2 regions of the Bacillus sp. MC1252 genome follow, and region 1 is predicted to be linked to the other one. Evidence: a T-box and tRNA genes for the amino acid it is inferred to sense, from the RefSeq annotation. Region 1 holds a T-box; the other holds one or more tRNA genes.

Evidence for each region. A T-box is a leader RNA that pairs with one kind of tRNA and senses whether it is charged. The one in region 1 lies ahead of proS (proline--tRNA ligase), so its partner is inferred to be a tRNA-Pro.
Region 2: it has a tRNA-Pro gene. The T-box ahead of proS (proline--tRNA ligase) is inferred to sense a tRNA for this amino acid. The anticodon was not compared.

What each region holds. Positions count from the first base shown of each region.
Region 1 is NZ_CM166369.1:223,042-237,629, forward strand. It holds gene ACYH0L_RS01285 (DsrE/DsrF/DrsH-like family protein) at 10-492, shown strand; gene ACYH0L_RS01290 (rhodanese-like domain-containing protein) at 508-870, shown strand; gene ACYH0L_RS01295 (rhodanese-like domain-containing protein) at 917-1,477, shown strand; gene ACYH0L_RS01300 (MBL fold metallo-hydrolase) at 1,492-2,619, shown strand; gene ACYH0L_RS01305 (sulfurtransferase TusA family protein) at 2,653-2,883, shown strand; gene ACYH0L_RS01310 (sulfite exporter TauE/SafE family protein) at 2,941-3,717, shown strand; gene ACYH0L_RS01315 (hypothetical protein) at 3,769-3,945, opposite strand; gene proS (proline--tRNA ligase) at 4,090-5,523, opposite strand; T-box leader at 5,568-5,763, opposite strand; purine riboswitch at 5,923-6,022, shown strand; gene ACYH0L_RS01325 (MFS transporter) at 6,099-7,271, shown strand; gene ACYH0L_RS01330 (MaoC/PaaZ C-terminal domain-containing protein) at 7,505-7,879, opposite strand; gene ACYH0L_RS01335 (MarR family transcriptional regulator) at 8,164-8,622, shown strand; gene ACYH0L_RS01340 (hypothetical protein) at 8,733-8,978, shown strand; gene ACYH0L_RS01345 (2-thiouracil desulfurase family protein) at 8,975-9,436, shown strand; gene ACYH0L_RS01350 (DUF5301 domain-containing protein) at 9,465-9,887, shown strand; gene ACYH0L_RS01355 (aldo/keto reductase) at 9,970-10,797, shown strand; gene ACYH0L_RS01360 (iron-containing alcohol dehydrogenase family protein) at 10,851-11,933, opposite strand; gene trhO (oxygen-dependent tRNA uridine(34) hydroxylase TrhO) at 12,133-13,101, shown strand; gene ACYH0L_RS01370 (APC family permease) at 13,442-14,588, shown strand, end outside.
Region 2 is NZ_CM166369.1:2,722,657-2,737,244, reverse strand. It holds rRNA gene ACYH0L_RS14120 (23S ribosomal RNA) at 1-2,502, shown strand, start outside; rRNA gene rrf (5S ribosomal RNA) at 2,564-2,679, shown strand; tRNA gene ACYH0L_RS14110 (tRNA-Val) at 3,232-3,307, shown strand; tRNA gene ACYH0L_RS14105 (tRNA-Thr) at 3,341-3,416, shown strand; tRNA gene ACYH0L_RS14100 (tRNA-Lys) at 3,454-3,529, shown strand; tRNA gene ACYH0L_RS14095 (tRNA-Leu) at 3,537-3,619, shown strand; tRNA gene ACYH0L_RS14090 (tRNA-Gly) at 3,650-3,721, shown strand; tRNA gene ACYH0L_RS14085 (tRNA-Leu) at 3,734-3,819, shown strand; tRNA gene ACYH0L_RS14080 (tRNA-Arg) at 3,831-3,907, shown strand; tRNA gene ACYH0L_RS14075 (tRNA-Pro) at 3,915-3,991, shown strand; tRNA gene ACYH0L_RS14070 (tRNA-Ala) at 4,000-4,072, shown strand; tRNA gene ACYH0L_RS14065 (tRNA-Met) at 4,098-4,171, shown strand; tRNA gene ACYH0L_RS14060 (tRNA-Ile) at 4,176-4,252, shown strand; tRNA gene ACYH0L_RS14055 (tRNA-Ser) at 4,260-4,352, shown strand; tRNA gene ACYH0L_RS14050 (tRNA-Met) at 4,375-4,451, shown strand; tRNA gene ACYH0L_RS14045 (tRNA-Asp) at 4,475-4,551, shown strand; tRNA gene ACYH0L_RS14040 (tRNA-Phe) at 4,570-4,642, shown strand; tRNA gene ACYH0L_RS14035 (tRNA-His) at 4,670-4,745, shown strand; tRNA gene ACYH0L_RS14030 (tRNA-Gly) at 4,757-4,830, shown strand; tRNA gene ACYH0L_RS14025 (tRNA-Ile) at 4,847-4,923, shown strand; tRNA gene ACYH0L_RS14020 (tRNA-Asn) at 4,930-5,004, shown strand; tRNA gene ACYH0L_RS14015 (tRNA-Ser) at 5,009-5,099, shown strand; tRNA gene ACYH0L_RS14010 (tRNA-Glu) at 5,107-5,178, shown strand; gene ACYH0L_RS14005 (TspO/MBR family protein) at 5,255-5,731, opposite strand; gene ACYH0L_RS14000 (TraR/DksA C4-type zinc finger protein) at 5,818-6,552, opposite strand; gene ACYH0L_RS13995 (1,4-dihydroxy-2-naphthoate polyprenyltransferase) at 6,669-7,607, opposite strand; gene ACYH0L_RS13990 (isochorismate synthase) at 7,990-9,408, shown strand; gene menD (2-succinyl-5-enolpyruvyl-6-hydroxy-3-cyclohexene-1-carboxylic-acid synthase) at 9,401-11,143, shown strand; gene menH (2-succinyl-6-hydroxy-2,4-cyclohexadiene-1-carboxylate synthase) at 11,128-11,955, shown strand; gene menB (1,4-dihydroxy-2-naphthoyl-CoA synthase) at 11,970-12,788, shown strand; gene ACYH0L_RS13970 (o-succinylbenzoate--CoA ligase) at 12,859-14,307, shown strand; gene menC (o-succinylbenzoate synthase) at 14,308-14,588, shown strand, end outside.

The sequences.
Region 1 (14,588 bases):
AGGAGCATGATGGAAGAACAGAAGAAACGGACGACAATTGTTTTATTTAGTGGAGATTATGATAAAGCGATGGCCGCTTACATTATTGCAAATGGCGCAGCAGCCTATGATCATGAGGTGACGATTTTTCATACTTTTTGGGGACTAAATGCCTTGCGTAAGGATGACATGGTGCCAATGAAAAAAGGCTTTTTAGAAAAAATGTTTGGCAAAATGATGCCGCGCGGGGCTGATCGAATGGGGCTGTCAAAGATGAATTTTGCAGGAATGGGGCCGAAAATGATCAAGCACGTGATTAAAAAACATAACGCCATGACCTTGCCGCAGCTCATTGATATGGCGAAGGAACAGGAGATCAACCTCGTTGCATGTACAATGACGATGGATCTTTTAGGATTACAGGAGAAAGAGTTATTAGATGACATTCAATATGCTGGTGTAGCGGCATATTTAGCAGATGCTGAAATTGGGAATGTGAATTTATTTATCTAGTGAGGTGTTAAACACATGATTCAAACACTTTTGATCATCATCGTCATCGGTTTGCTGGTGAGCCGTTTTCTTCCCGTACGGGGTGTGAAACAAATCGATGCAGCCGATATGAAGCATAAACGGCATAGTAAAGATCAACAGCTGATTGATGTACGATCTCCTGTAGAATTTCAAACAAACCATATCAAAGGATTTCAAAACATCCCCTTACCTCAGTTAAAAGAGCAAGCACATCAGCTTGCGAAGGACAAAGAGGTTTATGTGATATGCCAGAGCGGGATGAGAAGTATGCAGGCAGCCAAAATATTGAAAAAGCAGGGATTTACCTATATTACGAATATCAAGGGTGGCATGAATGCTTGGCGTTCAAAGGCGTAATAGGCTTAAAAATATACCCCCACCCCTATATAAAGGAGGAAATATGATGCAGCAACCAACGGCGATTTTAGATGCAAAAGGACTGGCATGCCCGATGCCGATTGTGAAAACAAAAAAACAAATGAACGAGCTATTGCCAGGTGATGTGCTTGAAGTGCAAGCAACCGATAAAGGGTCAACAGCGGATCTAGCGACTTGGTCAAAAAGTGCAGGTCACGAATTTTTAGGAACAAAAATAGAAGGACAGGTGCTCCATCATTTGATCCGAAAGGGCGGCGCTCCACAGGCGGGTGGGCAGCCAATGATTTCGGAAATGTCTTTGCACACCTTTCAACAGAAGGTAGAAGAAGGTCAGCCTTTGTTTATTTTAGATGTACGAGAGCCGGATGAATACGAGTCGGGGCATATTCCAGGTGCTGTTCATATCCCGCTTGGCGAGGTTGAAGATCGTGCTGAAGAATTGAACCGTGAGACACTCATTTACCTTATCTGTCATTCAGGCAGAAGAAGCGAATTAGCCGCACAAAAGTTAAAAGAAAAAGGATTTCATCAATTGATCAATGTAGTGCCAGGCATGAACAGCTGGACAGGACAGATTGAAAAATAGGAGCTGAATCAAACATGACTGTAAAGGCAATGACGGCAGAACAGTTAACAAAAAAGGTCATCCACAAAGAGCCGCTCTTTTTGTTAGATGTACGAAATGAGGCAGATGCTCAGGACTGGAAGATTGAAGGAGAAGCGATTGAATATGTCAATGCACCTTACTTTGACCTGCTTGATGGCGTAGAGGATATTTTACACAAAGTACCGAGTGACCGAGACGTGCTGGTGGTTTGTGCAAAAGAGGGCTCCTCCATTATGGTAGCGGAGATGCTGTCAGAGGCGGGCAGGTCTGTCCATTATTTACAGGGCGGCATGAAGGCGTGGAGTGAACATCTAGAGCCAGTGAAGATAGGTGATTTAACTGGTGGTGGAGAGTTGTATCAATTTGTGCGGATGGGCAAGGGCTGCCTGTCCTATATGATCATGTCAAATGGAGAAGCCGCAATTGTGGATGCAGCGAGAATGACAGATGTCTATCTTCATTTTGCTAAAAAGCATCATGTCACGGTGACGCATGTGTTTGATACACACCTTCATGCGGATCATATATCAGGCGGGAAAAAGCTGGCTGAACAGACTGGGGCCATCTACTGGCTGCCGCCAAAGGATGCAGAAGAGGTGACGTTTGAGTACAACCACCTTGAAGAAGGACAGCGTGTGACGATTGGAGCGGCGACGATTGATATTCACGCCCTTTACTCACCGGGCCATACGATCGGTTCAACATCCTTTATCGTGGACGATCAATATCTTCTTTCAGGCGATATTTTGTTCATTGATTCTATCGGAAGACCTGATCTAGCTGGAATGGCGGAGGATTGGGTAGGTGATTTGAGAGAAACACTCTATGAACGATATACGATGCTTTCAAAAGACTTGATTGTTCTGCCTGCGCATTTCATGATCATGGAAGAGGTCAATGAAGACGGAAGCGTTTGGAAGGAACTGGGCGTTCTGTTTGAAGAAAATCATGGCCTGAACATTGAAGATGAAGACGTATTTAGACAGATGGTCACGCAGGATCTGCCTGCACAGCCAAACGCCTATCAAGACATTCGGCAAACCAATATGGGCAAGCTGAATCCAGACGATGAAGCGCAGCGAGAAATGGAAATTGGCCCAAACCGTTGTGCGATTCGATAATGTTCAATAAAATAAGAAGAGAGAGGCGATCAGATGCGATCAGATCAAATGTTAGACGTAACGGGGCTTGCGTGCCCAATGCCGATTATTCGAACGAAGAAAAAAATGAACGACTTAGCGGAAGGTCAAGTTTTAGAAATACATGCAACTGATAAAGGAGCTAAAGCTGACCTTGCTGCATGGGTGAAGTCAAGCGGACATGAATTGATCACGCAGACAGAAGAAGGGCATGTGCTGAAGTTCTGGGTGAGAAAAGGGTCCTAAAGGATGTAGGGGTATCTGCTAAAGATCCCCTTTTCCTTTTCAAAGGAGGAGACCAGCGTGGATTTTGCGTTTTTGATTACACTTTTTATCATCGGATGTATTGGTTCCTTCTTATCAGGAATGGTGGGGATCGGGGGATCTGTGATCAACTATCCCATGCTGCTTTATATTCCGCCTCTTGTTGGTGTGATGGCACTGTCAGCACACGAGGTGTCAGGGATTGGCGCCATTCAAGTGCTCTTTTCGACACTCGGTGGTGTACTGGCGTATCGGAAAAGCGGGTTTTTACACCGCTCGTTGATTTTATATATGGGGAGCAGTATATTGGCTGGCAGCTTATTAGGCAGTTATGTATCACATTTCATGCCGGAGAAAGGGATGAATCTCGTCTATGGACTGCTCGCCATTGTAGCCGTTATCCTTATGCTGATCCCGAAAAAAGGACAGCGTGCAGACGTAGAGGGAGAAGTGATTTTTCATAAAGGGCTGGCTGCTGGTATTGCTTTTGTGATCGGCAGTGTTTCAGGTGTGCTAGGCGCTGGCGGGGCATTTATTTTGGTGCCTGTGATGCTGTCTATTTTAAAAATTCCTGTACGGATGACCATTGCGTCATCACTTGCGATTACGTTTCTTTCTGCCATAGGCGCATCTACTGGAAAGATATTGACGGGTCAAGTCATGCTCCTTCCTGCTGTTGTGTTAATGGCGGCAAGTTTGATTGCCGCTCCGATTGGTGCCAAGGTCGGTCAGAAAATCAATGCCGTCTTCTTACAATGGCTACTTGCCGTGATGATTACCGCGACAGCGATCAAAATTTGGCTGGATATATTTTGAAGAAAAGACCAACAGGGAAAGCAGATTCTGCTTCTAACGTGTTGGTCTTTTTTATTTGACGTCATCGTGCTCGATAAACGTTTCAAGTGCTGGGTGGTACTCTTTTTGATAATGAAGGTTGGGGCATGTTTTCACGACTTTGCCTTGCAGGGCATTGGACTTTGAGACTTCTAATGCTGTTTTACATTTAGGGCAGCGTTCGGCAAAGAATGAGGGCCAGCGCTTCATAGATCACCACTCCAGTTAAAGTCTTAAAAACCTATTATATTAATATGAATTATAGGGGATCGAGTAGTTGAGGTCAATGGGTGTTTGGCTCTTTTTAACAAAAAAAGAAGCATCGTGAAGGATGCTTCTCTTTCGTCCATATTATTAGTAGGCTTTCGCCCAGAACACCATATCAGATGCAGGCTTTCCGCAGCAGACGCATGTGTCAGAAACGGATTCCTGTTCAAATGGGATACAGCGTGAGGTCGCCCCTGTTCTTTCTTTGATGTCGTTTTCACAGGCTTCGTCACCGCACCACATCGCTTTGATCAATCTGTTTTCTTCCAAAAGGATTTGCTCGATGTCTTCGATTGTGTGGGCGTGTGATGTTTTTTCATGTAATCGTTCTTTCGCCTTTTCGTACATGGTCCGCTGAATGTCTTCAAGGGTGGATATGATGGTTTGTTCAAGTGCATCTAACGTGACGGCTTGCTTTTCACCTGTGTCTCGTCTTGCGAGCATCACTTGTCCCTTTTCGATGTCCTTTGGTCCAACTTCTACACGTAAAGGAATACCCTGCATTTCACATTCGTTGAATTTCCAGCCTGGCTGTTTATCGCTTGCATCGATGTCAGCACGTGCGATGCGGGCGAGTCGATCTTTCAATTCATAGGCATGATCCAGTACACCTTCTTTATGGGAAGCGATTGGCACAATACGTACTTGGGTTGGCGCAATATTTGGCGGCAGGACGAGTCCTCTATCATCACCATGCACCATAATCATGGCGCCGATGATTCTTGTCGTGAAGCCCCAAGAGGTTTGCTGGACATGCTCTAGTTTTCCTTCACGGTTTAAGAATTCAATGCCAAATGCCTTTGCAAATCCGTTGCCGAAGAAGTGAGAAGTGGCGGTTTGCAGTGCTTTTCCATCATGCATCAGGCTTTCGACCGTATAGGTGAAACGGGCTCCAGCGAATTTTTCCTTCTCTGTTTTTCTCCCTTTAATGACAGGAATAGCAAGAAGCTCTTCGCAAAGAGAAGCGTAGATGTGGAGCATTCTTTCTGTTTCTTCAATTGCTTCTTGCTCCGTCTCATGGCATGTATGCCCTTCCTGCCATAGGAATTCAAGGGTTCTTAGGAATGGGCGTGTTGTCTTTTCCCAGCGGACGACATTGGCCCATTGGTTATACAGCTTTGGTAAATCGCGGTAGGAGTGAATGATGTTTTTGTAATGCTCAGCGAACAGCACTTCAGAAGTTGGTCTGACGCAGAGTCTTTCTTGTAATGCTGATTCACCGCCATGAGTGACCCACGCCACTTCAGGAGCGAAGCCTTCGATATGATCTTTTTCCTGCTGCAGCAGGCTTTCTGGGATAAAGAGCGGCATATAGACATTCTCATGACCGGTTTCTTTGATTTGGCGGTCAAGTTCATCGCGAATGTTTTCCCAAATTTTAAAGCCGTATGGCTGAATGATCATACTGCCTCTGACGCTTGAATAATCGACGAGCCGCGCCTTTGTGACAACATCTGTATACCACTGGGCAAAGTCGTCTTCCATGCTTGTAATTTTCTCAACAAATTGTTTCTTTGACATCGCATTTTTCCTCCTTTTAAAAAACAAAAAAAGCTGTGCTTTAAGTTAGGGACCATTCCTGGTGGTACCACCCTAATTTAAAGCACAGCTTTACACTCGATCATGATAACGGTATGAACCGCTGTATGAAACAGAACTAAATCGGCAGGTTCACTTGAAGATGTCAGTAGGAACTTCTCAGCACCGTTCCCTCTCTGTTAAAGATCGATTCAAGCTACTATTCCAGATCTACGTTGATCATATTTCGTTGATTTTTCATCAGTTTACCTGTAAATGCAGGAGAAATCAAGTTGATCTGCGGGTTCGTTTATTGCCTTTGTGGGTCTTTTGCTTTGAGCTCCAATTGGCAGGAATTTTCTATTTTTGCAGCTTGCTAGTTATGTGAGGCTATGCTAATATATTTGAAGAAAAAAATAGACTTGTATAACCTCAATAATATGGTTTGAGGGTTTCTACCAGGATCCGATAAATCCTGATTACAAAAGCGTGCTTTCCTTTTTTGTAATCAGGGTTTTTTGTTTGTCTACACCCTGTATCAAAAGTGAAAGCCATGATATAGAGAAGGGATGTTAGACATGAACTGGAGAGTGTATTTATTAGCCGTTTCTACTTTTGCGGTTGGATTAGTTGAGCTTGTGGTCGGAGGCATTTTGCCAAGTCTTGCAGAGGATCTGGATGTTTCTCTTGCGACAGCTGGGCAGCTTATCACGGTATTTGCGATTGTGTATGCGATATCAGCACCGGTGCTGCTGACCGTCACAGCCAAAATCGAACGAAAGCGTCTTTATTTAATTGCGTTATTGGTGTTCACACTAGGAAATGTGTTCACTTATTTTAGTTCAACCTTTGCCCTTGTTATGATGTCAAGGGTGTTCATTGCGATGAGTACAGCGCTTGTGGTGGTGTTATCACTGACGATTACCGCCAAATTGGTGGAACCATCGCATCGGGCTAAAGCGTTAGGTCTGATTTTTATTGGCATTAGTTCCTCACTTGTTCTCGGTGTACCGATTGGTATTTTTATTACAGAGAGCTTTGGCTGGAGAGTGATGTTTTTAGGAATCAGTATTCTATCTGCCATATCCATGGTGCTGATCTATTTTCTATTGGAAAAAATGCCAGTTGAAAAAGTCACTCCTCTTAGAGAGCAGATTCGTTCATTAGGGCATCCGAAAATTTTTAGTGCACACTTGATTAGCTTGTTTATGCTTGCGGGCCATTATATGCTTTATTCTTATTTCACCCCATTTCTAATGGAAGTTCTGCATATGACCCCGTTTTGGATTAGTATTTGTTATTTGGTCTTCGGGCTTGCGTCTATTGGCGGAAATGGTTTTGGCGGCTGGCTTAGTGACAAACTGGGTTCAGGGAAAGCCATCTTGCTTGTGACAATAGCGTTTGCGGCTGTGATGTTTATCATTCCTTATACAGCGGGTGTGTTTGTGCTCTTTATGGTGATGGTTGTCCTATGGGGAGCGCTTAGCTGGGCACTGACGCCTGCTTTGCAAAGCTATTTGATTCAAACAGACCCGGTGACGTCTGATATTCAGCAAAGTTTAAATACATCGGCTTTGCAAATTGGCATCTCGATCGGATCAGCAGTGGGCGGTGTCATATTTACGATGACCGGTTCATCCGTTGATTTGGCTAAATTCGGTGCAGTGTTTGTGCTGATTGCCTTTAGCTGTGCGGTGATTTCGTTGAAGAGACCGCCACTTTATATGGATCGTCAGAATCATGCTGAATAGCTGCCTATGATTAGGCAGCTTCAGATTGTTGACAAAGGGCTAAAATGATCTTTATTTTAGCCCTTTGTCTTCTTTTCAGCGTGATTGAAAACCTTTGAAGTCTAGGAAGGACGAGCACCGGCGCGGAGTGAATTTGACATTCGTGAGCACCGGCGCGCAGACCTGACAAAGAATGCGAGGGTTTGTCTACACGCTGTAGCTGTCTATGATTAGGCAGCTTTTTGATGTTTATTCTATTTCAAAATCACACCTTCACTTTTACCAGTAACCACTTTTTCTCCATGCTGGTTGATATAGCGAGAAAAAAGGTGGACACGGTCATATTGTTCAAGGGGTTCCACCTTTGTGACGGTCATCTGACAGGTAATGGTATCACCTGTATAAACGGGGCGGATGAAGGTACATGTCATGTCTTGACCAATAAAATGAAACTGACCGCCAAGCTTAGTAGCCAGACTTGCTGTGAGAAAGCCGTGAACCACTCGCCTCCCCCGGTCATCCAGCTCGGTATGGTGTTTGCCGAGATCGCCTGTCATTTCGCCGAATTGAATCACGTCTTCGTGTGTATAGGTTCTGCTTGTTTGAAATTGATCGCCCGGTTGAATCATCTTTCCTTCAACTCCTTTTTTTAAATGTATCAAAGGAATAAATGAATGTACATTCATTTTTAAACGATAGGTCTGCATCATTAATTTGCGAGCAAAAGAGAAGGTATCTCTTCAACTCCTTTGCTAAAAGGAAAACATGCAGTTTCATATCGTGTAATCTAGTAGAAAAGTTCATACATTTATCAGGTCCGATGGCCTGTTCTTTTTCTGACATACACATTTCTTTTGACTCCTCTCTTGATTATTAGTACCATTTTATTAACCAGTTAAGAGTGGAGGTTCAGATGGAAACAAAAGAGCAGATTGTATTAAAAGCGATTCAAGATCTGATTATGCATAGGGAAAAGAGACGGAATGATCCAACAGATCCACTGATTACCACGACTGATACACTCAAGCAAGATTGGACACTCACACAGCTTCACATTTTATCGATGATTCAAGCCAATCCAAACGAATCAAATAATACATTTCTATCTCAACAACTGAAACTATCAAAGCCAGCCATTACAAAGGCGGTGAAAAAACTAATTGAAAAAGGCATGGTGGACTATTGCCACCGGCAAGGTGATAAGAAATCGGTCTATTATTCATTGACAGAAAAAGGGGCGCAATTGGCGGCGCTGCATGATGAACTCCATGAAAAAGCAGTCACATCCTATTTAGAATTCCTCCATCAGTTTAATGAAGACGAATTACAAGTGATCGAACGCTTCTTAAAGGCTTGGAAGGAAAAGATATAGATAAAAAAAGACCGAAACCATCCTACATACTAGATGATTTCGGTTTTTTTATGGTAAAATTAACATATATTGACGTTATTCGTAATCATGATCAAAAGGAGGGAGCCTTTTTGGAGAAAGAAATGATAGAAAATTTTAAAAAGTCCATGTTCATCATGCCGTTCGTTGGATTGTTTGTCAGCTTGCTATTATTTGTTTATTTTTTTGGCATTACAGGAGTGGAAGGGTCGATTTGGGCTGCTGCTTTGTATTGTGCTCTGCCTTTTTTGGGGTACACGATATTCTGTTTGCCGTTAAGTATCTATTTTTCGGTCAGCAAAAAACGCTCAATCCATAGAAATGAGGAACATACGTGATAGTCGTCAGCGCTTGTCTTGCTGGTTTGAAGGTCCGTTATAATAGCAGCCATCGATTAGATCAGCGAATCGAGGAGCTTGTTCAGGAGGGAAAGGCAGTCACGGTTTGCCCCGAGCTGCTAGGCGGCTTCTCCACGCCAAGGCCTCCAGCAGAAATCATTGGTGGCGATGGATATGATGTATTACAGGGCATTGCCTCTGTTGTCGATGTGCATGGAACTGATGTGACAGAGATGTATGTAAAAGGTGCAAAAGCCACGCTTGAACAGGTTCAGTCTCTTGAAGCGACAGCGGTTGTGTTAAAAGAGTACAGCCCTTCTTGCGGCAGCCGGATGATTTATCGGGGCGATTTTAACGGTAAGACGAAGGCTGGAGATGGTGTGACGTCCGCCTTGCTGAAACAGCATGGGATTCAGGTGTTCTCTGAGGAGGATGATTGGACCTCGTTGTTTTTATAGGTGTGACGGGATAGAAGGGGGAGTCAGGTTGAAAAAGTGGATCATTGGTTTAGTAGTCGTTATTTTAATTGGCATTGGCATTGGCATTTATTTTATGATCAATGCGAAAACATACTCTTTTGATGATGTGGTCTCAATTGATAAAAACAAGGTGACTTCGATTCAAATTGAGCATGATAAAGAACGTGTTGTGGTGGAAAAGAAAGAGGATATTCAAAAGCTGCTGAAGGAATTTTCAGGTATCAAATTAAAGAAAACGAATGAAGCTAAAAAAACCTCAAAAGAGCCCTATTGGATCAGAGTGTATGAGAATGAGAAGGAAACATATGGTCTGACTTTTTACGACCAATCATTTTTAGAGATATATGATTTTTCTAAAACGAAAGATCAAACGAGCGAATATCGAATCGTTGATGCCAATCAAGCCGATATGGGGCAATATATGAAATAACATCAATCAGCATTTCATGCATGATAAATAAAAAATTCGGGTATAGTGCTTGGTAAGTAAAAATGAAGCGGAGGTTTGTTTGATGAGTGGATTAATAGATACAGTCACATTAGCAAACGGAGTAAACATGCCAAAGCTGGGCTTTGGTGTATGGCAAGTAAAAGATGGGGATGAGGCTGTCAATGCAGTCACAGACGCTCTTGAAGCGGGCTACCGAAGCATTGATACAGCAGCGGCCTATCAAAATGAAGAAGGGGTAGGCAAAGCCATTCAGCAATCAGGCATCTCTCGCGATGATCTGTTCATTACGACAAAAGTCTGGAATCGTGATCAAGGCTATGAGTCAACACTCGAAGCCTTTGAAACGAGTATGAACAAGCTGGGTCTGGATGTATTAGACCTTTATTTAATTCATTGGCCGGTTGAAGGCAAATATAAAGAGACATGGAAAGCGCTAGAGAAGCTGTATAGGGATGGACGCGTTCGAGCAATCGGGGTGTGTAATTTCCATCAGCACCATCTAGAGGATTTATTAGAAGAGGCAGAAGTCGTGCCAATGGTCAATCAAATTGAGCTGCATCCAAAGCTGACACAGGAGCCTTTACGAGACTACTGCAAGGAGAAAGGCATTCACGTAGAAGCGTGGTCGCCATTAGGCAGCGGGAAGCTTCTTAACCATCCCGTTCTTCAGGATATCGCGAAAAAACATGACAAATCAGTGGCCCAAGTGATTCTTCGCTGGGACTTGCAGCATGGCATTGTGACCATTCCGAAGTCTGTGACGAAGAGTCGAATTATTGAAAACACACAAGTATTTAATTTTGAGCTGTCCGCACATGAGATGGGTGTCATCGATCAGTTAAATGAAGACGAGCGGACGGGTCCAGACCCAGATAACTTTGATTTTTAACATGGAGAAAAGCACAGGCTGCGACGCCTGTGCTTTATTGTTTGCCAGCATGTTCAGACGGTTTTTTTGGACTGATATGTCTCAATGATATGAATGGCGTCGACAATTTGCTCTTTCGAATAGTCACCAATCAAACAAAAGGTTTCATCTGCGCGTGCAGCATGGCTCGCCACCGTAATAGCAGCTTCGTTCAGATCAGTCCTGATGCCAAGCTCATGCATATTTCTAGGTAATCCAAGTGTTTGATAGAGCTCTAGTAATTCATCTACTTCGGACATTCGGTTTTCTGCGGCAAGCTGAACGAGAATGCCATAGGCTACTTTTTGTCCATGTAACACATGATGCGTTTCTTCAATAAATGTCAATCCATTATGGATGGCATGGGCTCCTGCCATTCTTCCATAGCGTCCCCCATACCCGCCGACCGTACCGGCTAATGTAATAATCGTATCCGTGACATCCGCAAATGCTTGCGAAAGCTGACCTGTTTTTAAGCTGTTGACGGCTTCTTCACTATGAGAAAGAAGAATATCTCGAACATATACAGCTTGTTTTAATGCAGCATGTACCATGAGCGGCAAGGAATCTTTTGCATTACGAATAATGGCTTCCGCTTCATACCATTTCGCGAGCGTATCACCAATTCCGCTTTGGAGATAGGAAAGTGGAGATGAAAGCAAAAAGGTATGATCAATTAAGGTAAGATAGCTGGACCGCTTATGATAATCGACTCTCACGAAATTCCCTTTGTCATCATAAATGACGCTGAGCGGTGTAGACGCAGCACATGTACCTGGAATCGTTGGAACCATGATGACTTCAATTTGAAGAGCATCTGCAACCGATTTGGCGGTGTCTAAAATAGTGCCGCCCCCGATCCCGATGACCACATCTGCTCCTTTGAGTTCTTCTGCAATTCGTGTAATCGCATTCGGTGAACTGTATCCTTTGTGCTGGACAACCGGCCAATGGGACGGGAGCTTTGAGTACTGTGAAAAAGCATGATATGACTGATATCCAGTCACTACAGCGGGTGATTGAAAGGAAGAAGCAAGTGTCTCTAGTTGATGATAAATCCCCTTTTGAGAAATAAATTGGTTGGGACCGCTTCTGACGATATCTTCTGGATGGATCATTGATCTCTGCTCCTTTTCAAAATCATATAGTCCATAAATCATCTCATTATACAGAAAGTTCTGTCAAATTATCCGACAATATGAGGGAATAAGCCCTTCCGTTTTATGGAATTAAGCCACTGACATTGCCTTTAGGTATGTATTTCCTGTATGATAAACAATGGTATATTTTCATTAAATTTAAGAGGTGTTTATATATATGGAAAAACAATATCGTGTATTACTTTACTATCAATATGTCCCCATTGAGGACCCAGAGACGTTTACAGCAGAGCATTTAGCTTTCTGTAAGGAGCTTGGTTTGTTAGGCCGTATCCTTGTTTCATCAGAAGGCTTAAACGGAACGGTTTCAGGAACCATTGAGCAAACGGAGAAGTACATGCAAGCGTTAAAAGAAGATCCACGCTTTGCGTCTATGCCGATTAAAATTGACGAAGCAGAAGGCCATGCATTTAAGAAAATGCACGTCCGCCATCGTAATGAATTGGTGAATCTAAGCCTTGAAGATGACGTGAATCCGTTAGAACTAACGGGTAAACATCTCAGCCCGGTCGAATTTTACGAGCAAATGAAATCACCTGATACAGTGGTCATTGATGCGCGTAATGATTATGAATTTGATGTTGGTCACTTCAGAGGTGCGGTGCGTCCTGACATTGAAACATTCCGTGAATTACCTGAGTGGATTCGTGACAACAAAGAGATTCTTGAAGGGAAAAAAATCCTGACTTATTGCACAGGCGGCGTCCGCTGTGAGAAATTCTCAGGCTGGTTAAAGCGTGAAGGCTTTGAAGATGTATCTCAGCTTGACGGCGGGATTGTCACTTACGGAAAAGACCCGGAAGTCCAAGGGAAGCTATGGGACGGTCAATGTTATGTGTTCGATAACCGTTTAACAGTGCCAGTCAATCAAACAGAGCACGTGGTTGTCGGAAAAGATTTCTTCTCTGGTGAGCCTTGCGAACGTTATGTGAACTGTGCGAACCCTGCATGCAATCGCAAAATCATTGCGACAGAAGAAAATGAGCACAAATATATGCGCAGCTGCAGTCATGAATGTCGTACAAGCGAACGCAACCTTTATGTCAAACAGCACAATCTGTCTGAAGAAGAAGTTCAAGAAAGACTAGCTGTGATTGAAAAAGAACAAACGATTTCACAAGGATAGGAGGGTTTCCCTTTTATCCTTTTTTCTTTGCATCATCGTGTTCATAAGAAAGAAGAAGTCATTTCTTCTTTCTTTTTTGTTTTGCTTTTTTCAAAATAAGGGTAAAAGTAGTTAATCAGTCTAATAGATTGACAGTTGAAAAAGCGTTCTCTTTTGAAATAAGCATGTTCTCCTATTTCAGAAAATGAAGAATTGAGAGATAATGTAGCAGGCGAAAAAATGAACAAGGGTAAAGGTTCCATTTAGAAAATATTTACAAGTTGAATGAAAAGTGAGCTGCTATGAAGAAAGACGCTTGCTCGACACATGCTCTTTATTTTAATCGAAAGGTGTTATGAACATGAATCATTTGCATCGTAGGATGGGAACTTTCGCTTTAATGATGGTAGGTCTTGGCTCAATCATTGGTTCAGGATGGCTCTTTGGTGCTTGGCGTGCCGCTCAAATCGCCGGCCCTGCTGCTGTTTTGTCCTGGTTGATTGGGATGATTGTGATTTTATTTATCGCTTTGTCTTATAGTGAACTCGGATCGATGTTTCCCGAGGCAGGCGGGATGGTTAAATATACGCAATATTCGCACGGCTCTTTTATCGGGTTTATCGCAGCATGGGCGAACTGGATCGCCATTGTTTCTGTTATTCCTGTTGAGGCGGTTGCTTCCGTCCAGTACATGAGCTCATGGCCTTGGGAGTGGGCAAAGTGGACAAGCCACTTGGTCACAAAAGGAGTTTTGACAACAGAAGGGCTCATGGTCGCTAGTGTACTTCTTGTGATTTACTTTCTGCTCAATTATTGGACAGTTGGGTTATTTTCAAAAGCCAATACCTTTATTACAGTGTTTAAAATTATCATTCCAGGATTAACAATTGGTGCGCTCTTATTCGTAGGTTTTCATAGTGAGAATTTTACTTCTGGAACAAGTATTGCCCCAAACGGCTGGGCTAGTGTGCTGACAGCTGTTGCGACATCAGGGATTGTGTTTGCCTTCAATGGCTTCCAAAGCCCGATTAATATGGCCGGTGAGGCAAAAAATCCAGGCCGCTCGATTCCAATTGCGATTGTAGGATCGATTTTGATTGCAACTGTCATCTATGTGCTTTTGCAAATCGCCTTTATTGGAGCGGTCGATCCATCCATGATTGTGAATGGGTGGGGGCATTTAAATTTCAACTCGCCATTTGCTGATCTTGCCATTGCGCTTGGGATTAACTGGCTTGTCCTGGTTTTATATGCGGATGCGTTTGTGTCACCTTCTGGAACAGGCATTACGTATACCGCGACGACGTCTCGTATGATTTATGGAATGGAAAAAAACAAATACATGCCAAGTGTGCTTGGCCGTCTGCACCCTATTTACGGCGTGCCTCGCCAAGCGATGTTTTTTAACTTAGCTGTATCGTTTATCTTTCTGTTTTTATTTAGAGGCTGGGGTGTACTTGCTGAAATCATTTCTGTCGCGACACTTATTTCTTATCTGACAGGACCAG
Region 2 (14,588 bases), 1.2 Mb from region 1:
CACGTGAAATTCCGTCGGAATCCGGGAGGACCATCTCCCAAGGCTAAATACTCCCTAGTGACCGATAGTGAACCAGTACCGTGAGGGAAAGGTGAAAAGCACCCCGGAAGGGGAGTGAAATAGATCCTGAAACCGTGTGCCTACAAGTAGTCAGAGCCCGTTAACGGGTGATGGCGTGCCTTTTGTAGAATGAACCGGCGAGTTACGATCCCGTGCAAGGTTAAGCAGAAGATGCGGAGCCGCAGCGAAAGCGAGTCTGAATAGGGCGCATGAGTACGTGGTCGTAGACCCGAAACCAGGTGATCTACCCATGTCCAGGGTGAAGTTCAGGTAACACTGAATGGAGGCCCGAACCCACGCACGTTGAAAAGTGCGGGGATGAGGTGTGGGTAGGGGTGAAATGCCAATCGAACCTGGAGATAGCTGGTTCTCTCCGAAATAGCTTTAGGGCTAGCCTCAAGGTAAGAGTCTCGGAGGTAGAGCACTGATTGGACTAGGGGCCCCTACCGGGTTACCGAATTCAGTCAAACTCCGAATGCCGATGACTTATCCTTGGGAGTCAGACTGCGAGTGATAAGATCCGTAGTCGAAAGGGAAACAGCCCAGACCGCCAGCTAAGGTCCCAAAGTATACGTTAAGTGGAAAAGGATGTGGAGTTGCTTAGACAACCAGGATGTTGGCTTAGAAGCAGCCACCATTTAAAGAGTGCGTAATAGCTCACTGGTCGAGTGACTCTGCGCCGAAAATGTACCGGGGCTAAACGTATCACCGAAGCTGCGGACTGTTCTTACGAACAGTGGTAGGAGAGCGTTCTAAGGGCTGTGAAGCCAGACCGGAAGGACTGGTGGAGCGCTTAGAAGTGAGAATGCCGGTATGAGTAGCGAAAGACGGGTGAGAATCCCGTCCACCGAATGCCTAAGGTTTCCTGAGGAAGGCTCGTCCGCTCAGGGTTAGTCGGGACCTAAGCCGAGGCCGAAAGGCGTAGGCGATGGACAACAGGTTGATATTCCTGTACCACCTCCTCACCATTTGAGCAATGGGGGGACGCAGGAGGATAGGGTAAGCGCGGTATTGGATATCCGCGTCCAAGCAGTTAGGCTGGGAAATAGGCAAATCCGTTTCCCGTAAAGGCTGAGCTGTGATGGCGAGCGAAATTTAGTAGCGAAGTTCCTGATTCCACACTGCCAAGAAAAGCCTCTAGCGAGGTGAGAGGTGCCCGTACCGCAAACCGACACAGGTAGGCGAGGAGAGAATCCTAAGGTGATCGAGAGAACTCTCGTTAAGGAACTCGGCAAAATGACCCCGTAACTTCGGGAGAAGGGGTGCTTCTTAGGGTGTTAAAGCCCCGAGAAGCCGCAGTGAATAGGCCCAGGCGACTGTTTAGCAAAAACACAGGTCTCTGCGAAGCCGTAAGGCGAAGTATAGGGGCTGACGCCTGCCCGGTGCTGGAAGGTTAAGAGGAGCGCTTAGCGTAAGCGAAGGTGCGAATTGAAGCCCCAGTAAACGGCGGCCGTAACTATAACGGTCCTAAGGTAGCGAAATTCCTTGTCGGGTAAGTTCCGACCCGCACGAAAGGCGCAACGATCTGGGCACTGTCTCAACGAGAGACTCGGTGAAATTATAGTACCTGTGAAGATGCAGGTTACCCGCGACAGGACGGAAAGACCCCGTGGAGCTTTACTGCAGCCTGATATTGAATGTTGGTACAGCTTGTACAGGATAGGTAGGAGCCTTGGAAACCGGAGCGCTAGCTTCGGTGGAGGCATCGGTGGGATACTACCCTGGCTGTATTGACCTTCTAACCCGCTGCCCTTATCGGGCAGGGAGACAGTGTCAGGTGGGCAGTTTGACTGGGGCGGTCGCCTCCTAAAATGTAACGGAGGCGCCCAAAGGTTCCCTCAGAATGGTTGGAAATCATTCGCAGAGTGTAAAGGCACAAGGGAGCTTGACTGCGAGACCTACAAGTCGAGCAGGGACGAAAGTCGGGCTTAGTGATCCGGTGGTTCCGCATGGAAGGGCCATCGCTCAACGGATAAAAGCTACCCCGGGGATAACAGGCTTATCTCCCCCAAGAGTCCACATCGACGGGGAGGTTTGGCACCTCGATGTCGGCTCATCGCATCCTGGGGCTGTAGTCGGTCCCAAGGGTTGGGCTGTTCGCCCATTAAAGCGGTACGCGAGCTGGGTTCAGAACGTCGTGAGACAGTTCGGTCCCTATCCGTCGCGGGCGCAGGAAATTTGAGAGGAGCTGTCCTTAGTACGAGAGGACCGGGATGGACGCACCGCTGGTGTACCAGTTGTTCTGCCAAGGGCATCGCTGGGTAGCTATGTGCGGACGGGATAAGTGCTGAAAGCATCTAAGCATGAAGCCCCCCTCAAGATGAGATTTCCCATTCCGCAAGGAAGTAAGATCCCTGAAAGATGATCAGGTTGATAGGTCTGAGGTGGAAGCGTGGTGACACGTGGAGCTGACAGATACTAATAGATCGAGGACTTAACCTATATTCTAATGTGAAGTTTGAACGTTGTTATCTAGTTTTGAGAGAACATTCTCTCCATCAGGTTTGGTGGCGATAGCGAAGAGGTCACACCCGTTCCCATACCGAACACGGAAGTTAAGCTCTTCAGCGCCGATGGTAGTTGGGGGGTTCCCCCTGTGAGAGTAGGACGCCGCCAAGCTTTTCTAAGGATCAGTTCCAGACGGAACTGATCTTTTTTGTGGTACTTGAAAGGAAGTCTATCTGATTTCATTTGTTTAATGAACGATGGCAGCGTCACCTCATTTACAAGCGAAACGCTTTGAAAACAAGAAGAAAGCACATTGAGCGTGTTGAAACCTTGTCTATGGAAAAAACAATAGAGAGACAGAGTAGTAGGTTGTCTAAGACACTGCATACAAATTCATTTAAATGGAAATGTATAAGCCTATTGCTATTTCATTAATATATTACGCCTATCAATGAACTATAAGGAATATCTATATCATTAAAGTATAAAAATGATGGGGAGCTGATATTTCAGAAGGAATTGAATGTTTTTAAAGAGAATAAAGAGTGGAGAGGTTTAGCTGATAAACATTGAATTGCAGCAGTTTTGACAGGGGAAATGACTATTATTTATGAAAAGAAATGCGTAACGAAAAATGAAATAAAATTTTTTTAATATAGCCTTTACAAATGAGTAAAACCTGTATATAATAATCTTTGTCGGATCGAGAGATTCCTACATAGTGGAGGATTAGCTCAGCTGGGAGAGCATCTGCCTTACAAGCAGAGGGTCGGCGGTTCGAGCCCGTCATCCTCCACCATATTTATTCTTACATAATGTTAGGATAGATAAAGCCGGTGTAGCTCAACTGGTAGAGCAACTGACTTGTAATCAGTAGGTTGGGGGTTCAAGTCCTCTTGCCGGCACCACTTTCATATGGTAAGATAGACAAGTCGCTTTTAAAGCGAGCCATTAGCTCAGTTGGTAGAGCATCTGACTTTTAATCAGAGGGTCGAAGGTTCGAGTCCTTCATGGCTCACCATTTTCATGCGGGTGTGGCGGAATTGGCAGACGCGCTAGACTTAGGATCTAGTGTCTTTATGACGTGGGGGTTCAAGTCCCTTCACCCGCATAGCCAAACAAAATAAAGAAATCCTGTAATGCGGAAGTAGTTCAGTGGTAGAACACCACCTTGCCAAGGTGGGGGTCGCGGGTTCGAATCCCGTCTTCCGCTTATACCATCCACGCCGGGGTGGTGGAATTGGCAGACACACAGGACTTAAAATCCTGCGGTAGGTGACTACCGTGCCGGTTCAAGTCCGGCCCTCGGCATTATACAATAAGCGCCCGTAGCTCAATTGGATAGAGCGTTTGACTACGGATCAAAAGGTTAGGGGTTCGACTCCTCTCGGGCGCGCCATTAAGATCGGGAAGTAGCTCAGCTTGGTAGAGCACTTGGTTTGGGACCAAGGGGTCGCAGGTTCGAATCCTGTCTTCCCGACCATCTTTTATGGGGCCTTAGCTCAGCTGGGAGAGCGCCTGCCTTGCACGCAGGAGGTCAGCGGTTCGATCCCGCTAGGCTCCACTTCTTAAAGGATTATTTTTATCATGGCGGTGTAGCTCAGCTGGCTAGAGCGTACGGTTCATACCCGTGAGGTCGGGGGTTCGATCCCCTCCGCCGCTATAAAGGACCTTTAGCTCAGTTGGTTAGAGCAGACGGCTCATAACCGTCCGGTCGTAGGTTCGAGTCCTACAAGGTCCACCATCTATACGGAGGAATACCCAAGTCCGGCTGAAGGGATCGGTCTTGAAAACCGACAGGGGTGTCAAAGCCCGCGGGGGTTCGAATCCCTCTTCCTCCGCCATATTTTTTAAAAACCATATCATCGCGGGGTGGAGCAGTTCGGTAGCTCGTCGGGCTCATAACCCGAAGGTCGCAGGTTCAAATCCTGCCCCCGCAACCAAATTTTTTTCTTATCTCTATATTGGTCCGGTAGTTCAGTTGGTTAGAATGCCTGCCTGTCACGCAGGAGGTCGCGGGTTCGAGTCCCGTCCGGACCGCCATTTTTAAATGAAATACATGGCTCGGTAGCTCAGTTGGTAGAGCAACGGACTGAAAATCCGTGTGTCGGCGGTTCGATTCCGTCCCGAGCCACTTTTACAAATAAATATTGACAGTATGGCGGTTGTGGCGAAGTGGTTAACGCACCAGATTGTGGCTCTGGCACTCGTGGGTTCGATTCCCATCAATCGCCCCATACATATTTTTGCGGGTGTAGTTTAGTGGTAAAACCTCAGCCTTCCAAGCTGATGTCGTGGGTTCGATTCCCATCACCCGCTCCATTTGTATATCGTTCATGGGCCTGTAGCTCAGCTGGTTAGAGCGCACGCCTGATAAGCGTGAGGTCGGTGGTTCGAGTCCACTCAGGCCCACCATGATCTTCCGCAGTAGCTCAGTGGTAGAGCTATCGGCTGTTAACCGATCGGTCGTAGGTTCGAGTCCTACCTGCGGAGCCAAAATGGAGAAGTACTCAAGTGGCTGAAGAGGCGCCCCTGCTAAGGGTGTAGGTCGCGCAAGCGGCGCGAGGGTTCAAATCCCTCCTTCTCCGCCATTTATCTGGCCCGTTGGTCAAGCGGTTAAGACACCGCCCTTTCACGGCGGTAACACGGGTTCGAATCCCGTACGGGTCATTTTTAAAAGAGATCTATGAAAGATCTCTTTTTTATTTTCATCAAAACGAAAGACCGCCATCATCGCGGTCTTTTTTTACATATTCATGGAATAGATCGTATAAGACAAGTATGTCGCAAAGAATCCCCATAAGACATAAGGGATTAGTAAAATAGAAACGACTTTACTGAGCTTACGTGAGACGATGACAAGTGCGAGTGCTGTCAGTGCAACAAGCAGGCAGTCAATGGTAGCGGCAAACAAATCTTTTTGTGTAAATTGAAAAAAGCTAAAGGCTTGATTGAAGACATAATTTAAAAGAAAAAGAATCCAAAACGGTAAAGTGATTTTTTGAAATCCATACTTCCCATAAATAATCGCTGCGGACAACGAGATGAGAGCAAATAAGACAGCCCACACAGCTCCAATCACACCCCCACTAGGTGTCCATTCCGGTTTGTTTAATGCATCATACCATTCTCTGTCAATAGGGAACAAGAACCCTGCAATAGAGAATAGTGCGTATGTAATAAAGAAGACGATAATCGCCCAAATGATACTTTTTCTAGCCATCAAGAATCTCCTCCAATCAAATTCACTCTTAAAGTGATTTCCCAATTATTACATGATATAAACATAAAGCCCCCAATATGAGGGGCCTATTGATTTTTTTCTGTATAAGGTTCTTCTTCGTACGGCTTCAAGTCACCAAACACCGTCATGACGCCTTCTTCATCTAATGCATCTTCATAGGCTTCGTGTGCTTTATTCGGATACACCTTGCTTGCTTTTCCTTCGAGATCAGCAGCTGCGAATCCTTCATAGTCTTCAACATAATCTTCATCTTCTGATTGTGTATACACATCATCGTATGTCTCGGGAGGAAATTCCATATCGGACGGGGTATCAGAGTTGCCGTAGCGTTCTACGTCTTGATATGCATCTTCTCCATCGTAGGCAGCACTTTCTTCATTTTCAAATTGTCCTGATGGTGGATTTAACAAATCCTCTTCAATGGGACGATTTTGTGAAACGGTCTGCTCTTTTGAATGCTCTGTGCATGTGACGGCGGTAGGCAAGGCCTCTAAGCGTTCTTTAGGAATAGGGGCTTTACATACCTTGCACACACCATAAGAGCCGTCTGCGATTGCTTGGAGTGCTTCATTGATGTCTGACAAATGTTCATGTGCCAAACTGTTTAAGGCAATATCTTTTCCGCGCTCGAACAGTTCTGTTCCTTGGTCTCCAGGATGGTTGTCATAGGCAGACAGTTCTCCGACTGCATCATAAGGAAATGATACTTTTTGTTCATCGTCATGGCTATTGGCTTCAATTTCTTGTTTTTCATCGAGAAGTCTCTGCTTCAAATGATGTAATTCGTCTTTAGACAACAATGCGATCATCCTTTCATATCAAACATATTGTTAGTATGAGCAATTTTGCATGTAAGACTTGTTCCAATTTGAAGCAATTCCTCATAAAAAACGCCTGCGGCTGCAGGCGTTGTATGCTACGCAATATAATATTGTAATATCAATGCGATCGTTAACAGGAAACCGAAAAATGTATTGGTTTGAGCTGTAGACTTCATGGCATTCATTAATTCAATTGGCTTTTCTTTTTGCTTAAACTCTTTAATGGCTGTATATGCTTTCGGCACACTGAGTAAAACAAGAAGGCTCCAAAGGCCAATGATATCTGTGAGGATATAAACAAAAATGAGTACGTATGATACCAAAAACATGGAAAGTAGAATGTTCACTGCAGCTTTTCGTCCAGCAAGGATAGCAAGTGTTTTACGTCCATTTTCCTTATCGCCGTCTAAATCCCGGATATTGTTCGACAGTAAGATGGCTCCAACTAAAATAGAAATCGGCAATGACACGAGAACAGCTGTTGACGTCAGTGTTCCTGTTTGGATATAGAAACTAATAAGGATGATTCCTAATCCCATAAAAGCACCTGACACAAGTTCTCCAAATGGTGTATAAGCAATTGGTACAGGTCCACCGGTATAGAAATAGCCTGCTGCCATACAAATAAGTCCTATAAGTGCAATCCACCAGCTAGACATCATGCAAATATAAATCCCAAGGAATAGAGAGAGTGCGAATAATGCATAAGCGAGGCTGAGAACTGTTTTTGGCTTCACACCATTTCTAACAATGGCGCCGCCGATGCCGACAGATTTCTCATTGTCCAACCCGCGAACATAGTCAAAATACTCATTAAACATGTTCGTTGCAATTTGGATAAACATAGATGCAAATAGCATAGCTAAAAATAGGCCAACATGTATTTGACCACTCGGAAGTGCTAGAACAGTTCCTAAAGTAACGGGAATAAATGCGGCTGTTAATGTATGCGGTCGTAATAAATTCCACCAAATCCGCCAGTTCTTATCAGGCTTAATCGGTGAAAGCTGATCTGTTATCGATTGATGCTGCATAAAATATACTCCTTTAAATAAAAAAATACGTACACGTCCAAATTCCAGTTTAGCAAAGTTCAAAAAGGTGTCAATATATTGATGCGATGAAACCTGAAAAAGATGTTTGCTAATCGTTGCCATATAGAGAGAAAGCTTAATCTTGGGACAAATCTTGCCATTTTTCTTTAGATGCTCTCGTTTCGATAAGCGGGAGCGAAAAAATCTTGAAAGCGTGATATAATAAGGATTCGAGGTTTTAAAAGCTGTTTTCTTTACTAAGTTCATCTGTTAAGGTTTATAATAGAAAAACAGGTCATTCGACATACTCGAATGTTCATGTATTTTTCACATGATGGTTTTATTTTTTTATGTTATTTCATGGATTTTGGAGGAATGTATCATGGTGACAACAGTGCAAAGTACTTTCCGGCAGGAAGCGCTTGCGACATTAGAAGAAGCGAATAACGTCAACCATGCTGTTTTGATAAGCTACTCCAGAAGAGTTGACGATCTGGATCCTCTTGCCTTTTTCCAAAGCGGCGAAGCGGATTTTTTAGGCGAGCGGTTTTTTTGGTCTGATCCAGAAAGCCAAATGATATTTTCTGGACTTGGCAGAGCGGCCGTCATTAAATCATCTGAGCAAGGCACGGAACGATTCGAGACAGTTCATCATGAATGGGAACAGCTAAAACAACACATGTTCCATTTTCATGATGAGAAGGAGTTAAAGCATGCGGCTGTTGGTCCGCTTTTATTTGGAGGATTTTCATTTGATCCGTATGAAGAGAAGGCGCGTCACTGGGAAGCATTTGGCGAGGCTCATCTTTTTGTGCCATCTATGATGCTGACTGTCTCAACAGAAGGCACGTTTCTTACGATCAATGAATGGAAGCAGGTGGACGGGAATGTTCATCAGCTCATTCAAGAGTTAGAACAGAAAGCTTCTCGTTTCGAGACATTGCCGGTACGAACTGATGGACAAGCTGAGCTAGTTCATATGGAAGAGCTGGATGTGAAGGAATGGATGAAGGCGATCCATGAAGCGACAGAGCACATTCGTGCGAACGAATATGAAAAGGTTGTTTTAGCAAGAGAAGTCTTGCTTCACTATAAAAATCAAATTGAACTTGCTCCACTATTAGCAGAATTATTAAAGCACCAAACGACGAGTTATGTATTTGCTATAGAACAGGGAAGACAAGCGTTTGTTGGGGCCACACCGGAACGTTTAGTCAAAAAAAGCGGTGATGAAGTCTTTTCATCATGCTTAGCAGGTTCCATTGTACGCGGGAAAGATGAAATCGAAGATCAAGCATTAGGTGAGGAACTGCTTCACGATGAGAAGAATTTGATTGAACATCGAATTGTCGTCAATATGATTGAGCAAGCATTTGAGGCAAACTGCCACCACGTGCATAAACCTCATCAACCAAGTCTTTATAAAACAAAAAACATTCAGCATTTATTTACACCGATTGTAGGAGAAATCAAAAGCAGCTGTTCCCTCTTTTCATTAATAGAGCAGCTCCATCCAACGCCAGCATTAGGAGGATATCCGAAGGAAAAGGCGGTTGAGGTGATCCGTGAAATTGAACCGCTGAAACGTGGTTGGTATGCCGCACCGGTTGGCTGGATCGATTCTCAGGACAACGGAGAATTTGCTGTAGCGATTCGGTCAGGTCTTATTGAGGAAGAACATGTTCGTTTGTTCGCTGGCTGCGGAATTGTCGAGGATTCCCTTGCAAAGCAGGAGTACGAGGAAACGCAAGTGAAATTAAGACCAATGCTGTCTGCTCTTGGAGGTCGTCCGATTGAATAATCACATCATGACAACATATATTGGCAGATTGATGGATGAATTTGTACAAGGTGGTGTGAAGGAGGCGGTTGTCTGTCCTGGTTCCCGTTCAACCCCGCTTGCGATGCTGGCTCTTGCCCATCAAGACATCCATGTCCATGTGTTAGTGGACGAACGGTCTGCTGCTTTTTATGCGCTGGGTCTTGCGAAAGCGAGTCAAAAACCAGTGCTGCTCATTTGTACATCAGGTACGGCAGCTGCTAACTTTTACCCAGCCATTGTAGAGGCTCATTATTCCCGGGTACCACTCATTGTTTTAACTGCTGATCGGCCGCACGAATTGAGGGAAGTTGGGGCTCCTCAAGCGATTGATCAGCAATTCTTATTCGGTAAGTTTGTTAAATGGTTCACAGACTTAGCATTGCCTGAAGAAAGTCAAACGATGCTGCGGTATGTACAGACTGCTGCCGCTAGAGCAAGTCACATCTCAAAGCAGGAGCCTAAAGGACCTGTTCAGGTCAATGTGCCACTGAGAGAACCATTGGTACCTGATCTGTCCATTGATCCTTTTCATAGAGAAGCAAAAGAAACGAAAAAAGTATTAGCAGCAGGTCAGGCTTTCCCAAACGATCATGTCATGTCTGAATTAGTGTCAATTCTGAACCAATCCACAAGAGGGCTGATTGTTGCTGGTGAACTTCATACGAAGGAAGAGCAAGAGGCAGTGTTACGTCTTTCGAAAGCCTTTCATTTTCCCATTTTAGCTGACCCGCTTTCTCATTTACGAAATGGGCATGAAAATGAAGGGTTGATTATCGATGCGTATGACTCTTTATTGAAAGATGAAGCATTACAGCAGCATCTATTGCCTGATATGGTGATTCGTTTTGGACCGATGCCTGTGTCTAAGACTTTATTCAAGTGGTTGGAAAAGCATGCAGAAGTGAAGCAGATTGTGGTAGATGCTGGCGGAGGTTTTCGTGATCCTGGATTAAGTGCATCATACGTGATTGAAAGTCATGTGGTTACTTTTGTAGGTGAAGTCTTAAATAGAGCGGATCAACGAGAGGATACAAATTACTTAAACTGCTGGCAACGTGTCAATTCTTCTTTTAGAACGCATGCAGCCCAATATTCTGATGAGGACCTGACATTCGAGGGAAATGTGTATCGTCAGCTTCAACACCTCTTGCCAAAGGAGAGTGTGCTTTTTATCGGAAATAGTATGCCGATTCGTGATGTGGATACATTTTTTGAAACCCAGTCGAAATCTTTTCATATGCTGGCGAATCGCGGGGCAAACGGCATTGATGGCGTTGTGTCCACAGCACTTGGAACGTATGCGGCTTTGAAACAACCGATCACCCTGGTCATTGGAGACTTGTCTTTTTACCATGATATGAATGGGCTTCTTGCCGCTAAGCTGATGGAAATTCCACTGACGGTTGTTTTGTTAAACAATGATGGTGGAGGAATCTTTTCTTTCCTTCCGCAGGCATCTGATGAACCGTATTATGAGAAACTCTTCGGTACGCCGACTGGGCTGAATTTTGAGTATGCATCGAAGCTGTATGGGGGAACCTATTCGAAGCCAACAACGAAGCAAGAATTACACGATGTGTACATGACGCATATACATGAGCCTGGCCTTCATTTAATCGAAATTGAAACAGACCGGCATTCCCGTGTAGCCAAGCACCGCCAGATGATGGATGAGATTTTAGGAGAAGTGAAAAAAGAATGCCTTCTCTCATAATACGAATGCGTGATGGTGTGGCGTATGAGGTGGTGGATCAAAACCCATCGGCTGAGAATGCCACGTTATGCTTACACGGTTTCACAGGGAGTGCAGCCTCTTGGCAGTTCTTGAATGCCTATATGGAGAATACAAGATTGATTCAGGTCAGCTTGCTTGGTCATGGCCGCACGGACTCGCCAGAAAGCGTGAGAAGATATGCGATGTCGCAGCAGCTGGCGGATCTTGCAGAGATTTTAAATCAATTAAAGCTTCACAAAGTGAATATTCTCGGATATTCTATGGGAGGGCGTATTGCTTTATCATTTGCCTCCCGTTATCCAGAACGTGTAAACAAACTGATTCTTGAGAGTACTTCTCCAGGAATTCACTCTTTCAAGGAGCGGATGACAAGGCTAAAGCAGGATCATCAGCTGGCTCAAAAGATTAGACATGAAGGCTTAACTCAGTTTGTGGATTTTTGGGAGAACATTCCGCTGTTTGCTTCGCAGAAATCCTTATCAGCGGGCAGGCTGGCTCAACTGAGAGAGGGAAGGCTAAAATCCAATCCCCTTGGGCTAGCTCGCAGCCTAGAAGGCATAGGAACAGGTTCACAGCCGTCTATGTGGCAGGCACTAAAGCATATCAAACTGCCTGTTTTGTTCATATGCGGAACGCTTGATGAAAAGTTCTGTCATATCGCCAAACGTATGCAGCAGGAGCTTGAAGGCAGTCAATTAACATTGGCAGAGCATGTAGGGCATACAGTTCATGTGGAACAGCCACATTTTTTTGGTAAAATAGTAAGTGAGTTTATTTTAGCGCAAGATTAAAGGAGGAAATATTGATGGCTATTGAATGGCAAACTGAGCGTCAGTATGACGAAATTTTATATGAAACGTATCATGGGATTGCAAAGATCACCATTAACCGTCCACATGTACATAACGCGTTTACACCAAAGACCGTCAGTGAATTAATTGATGCATTTTCACGCGCTCGTGATAATTCTGATGTTGGTGTGATCGTACTTGCAGGTGCTGGAGGTAAAGCATTCTGTTCTGGTGGAGACCAAAAAGTACGCGGCCATGGCGGCTATGTAGGAGACGATCAAATTCCGCGTCTAAACGTATTAGACTTACAGCGTTTAATTCGTGTCATTCCAAAACCAGTCATTGCGATGGTTGCAGGTTATGCGATTGGCGGGGGACATGTTCTTCATATCGTTTGTGATCTGACAATTGCAGCAGACAATGCCATTTTTGGACAAACAGGACCAAAAGTAGGCAGCTTTGATGCTGGTTATGGCTCAGGCTATCTTGCACGTATTGTTGGTCATAAGAAAGCGAGAGAAATCTGGTACTTATGCCGTCAATACAATGCACAAGAAGCGCTTGATATGGGACTTGTCAACACAGTTGTACCATTAGAGCAGCTTGAAGAAGAAACAGTGAAGTGGTGTGGGGAAATGCTAGAAAAGAGCCCGACTGCTTTACGATTTTTGAAGGCTGCATTTAATGCAGATACGGATGGATTAGCTGGGATTCAGCAATTTGCAGGGGATGCGACACTTCTTTATTACACAACAGATGAAGCAAAAGAAGGACGCGATTCCTTTAAGGAAAAACGCAAGCCGGACTTCGGTCAGTTCCCGCGTTTCCCTTGATTCAATGATATGAATGAAAACAGCTTAGTGCATCAGACTAAGCTGTTTTCTTTTACGAAAAGGAGGTGTCATGATGAAGCAACCCAATTGGCTGCTGCACCGTGCCTATTTAACGCCAGACCGAGTCGCGCTCATTTATCAAGATAAAAAGTGGACATTTCGCGAATTAGCCTTTGAAGTAGATGAGCTTGCAAATAGACTTGCACGTACATCACTGAAAAAAGGGGAGACGGTTGCGCTTTTGATGAACAATCATCCTCAAATGGTGATGCTTGTTCATGCTTGTTTTTTATTAGGATTAAAAATCGTGCTATTGAACAATAAGTTAACAAAAACTGAAAGACTCTATCAGCTTGTAGATTCAAAAGCCAAGGTTTTATTAACAGAACCTGTTTATGCGAAGGATCATGATGGTGATTTACCTGTTTATACAATGGAAACTTTACCTGAAGCTGATCAAGATCATGAAAAGAAAATCGAGAAAGACTTTGATTTGAATGAAACAGCGACCATCATGTATACATCTGGAACGACAGGGCGTCCAAAAGGGGTGGAGCAAACGTTTGGCAATCATTTTCATAGTGCTGTTTCCTCTGCATTGAATGTAGGCATCAGAGAGAACGACCGCTGGCTCATTGCGCTGCCCCTTTTTCATATAAGCGGCTTATCAGCTCTATTTAAATCTGTTATATATGGCATGACCGTCGTGCTTCATCAAAAATTTGACGTTGATGAAATAAAGGATTCAATTGAACAGCATCGTGTGACAATGATATCAGTTGTTCAAACGATGTTATCCCGTTTATTAAGCAGGCTAGAAGAATGTCCGTCTTCTTTACGCTGTCTTTTATTAGGCGGAGGACCTGCGCCGTATGCAATGCTTCAAGAGAGCAAAGAGAAGGGCTTTCCTGTGTTTCAATCGTACGGTATGACGGAAACCTGCTCACAAATTGTGACACTTGCGCCTGAATTTAGTGTAGAAAAGCTTGGATCTGCGGGAAAACCTCTATTTGGATGTGAACTGAAGATTCAAAGTGGAGAACGCACTTGTCGACCTTTTGAGCATGGTGAAATTATGGTCAAAGGTGCAAATGTAATGAAAGGTTACCTTCACCGTGAAGAAGAAACCGCTGCTGCTTTTGATCAAGACTGGCTGAAAACAGGGGATATTGGCTATGTGGATGAGGAAGGGTTTTTATTTGTGCTCGACCGACGTTCAGATTTAATTATTTCTGGTGGAGAGAATATTTATCCTGCGGAAATTGAAGCGGTTCTCTTAACACATCCGTATGTAAAAGAAGCCGGAGTGACGGGTATATATGATGATAAATGGGGAGAGGTACCTGCTGCCTTTCTTGTGACAGACCATAAGATACCTGAGAATGAGCTCTATGCTTTATGTCAGTCGCATTTAGCCAAGTATAAATGGCCAGCTGCTTTTCACTTTGTGGACGAGCTGCCAAGAAATGCGTCGAATAAATTGCAGAGGCACAGACTCAAGATCAAAGGGGTTTTTTAGATGATTCAAATTGAACGAGTGATTTTATATCATGTCACGATGAAGCTCAAGCAGCCATTTACAACAAGTTTAGGAACAATCTCAGAGCGTGAGTTTATTATTGTCGAGGTAAAAGATCAAACAGGATTGACTGGGTGGGGAGAGGTGTCTGCCTTCTCTTCCCCGTGGTATACAGAAGAAACAATCGAAACCTGTTATCACATGCTAAGGGCTTTCTTTATTCCAAACGTGCTGACGCGTTCTTTTACACACCCTTCAGAAATTCCAGACAGCTTGTACCA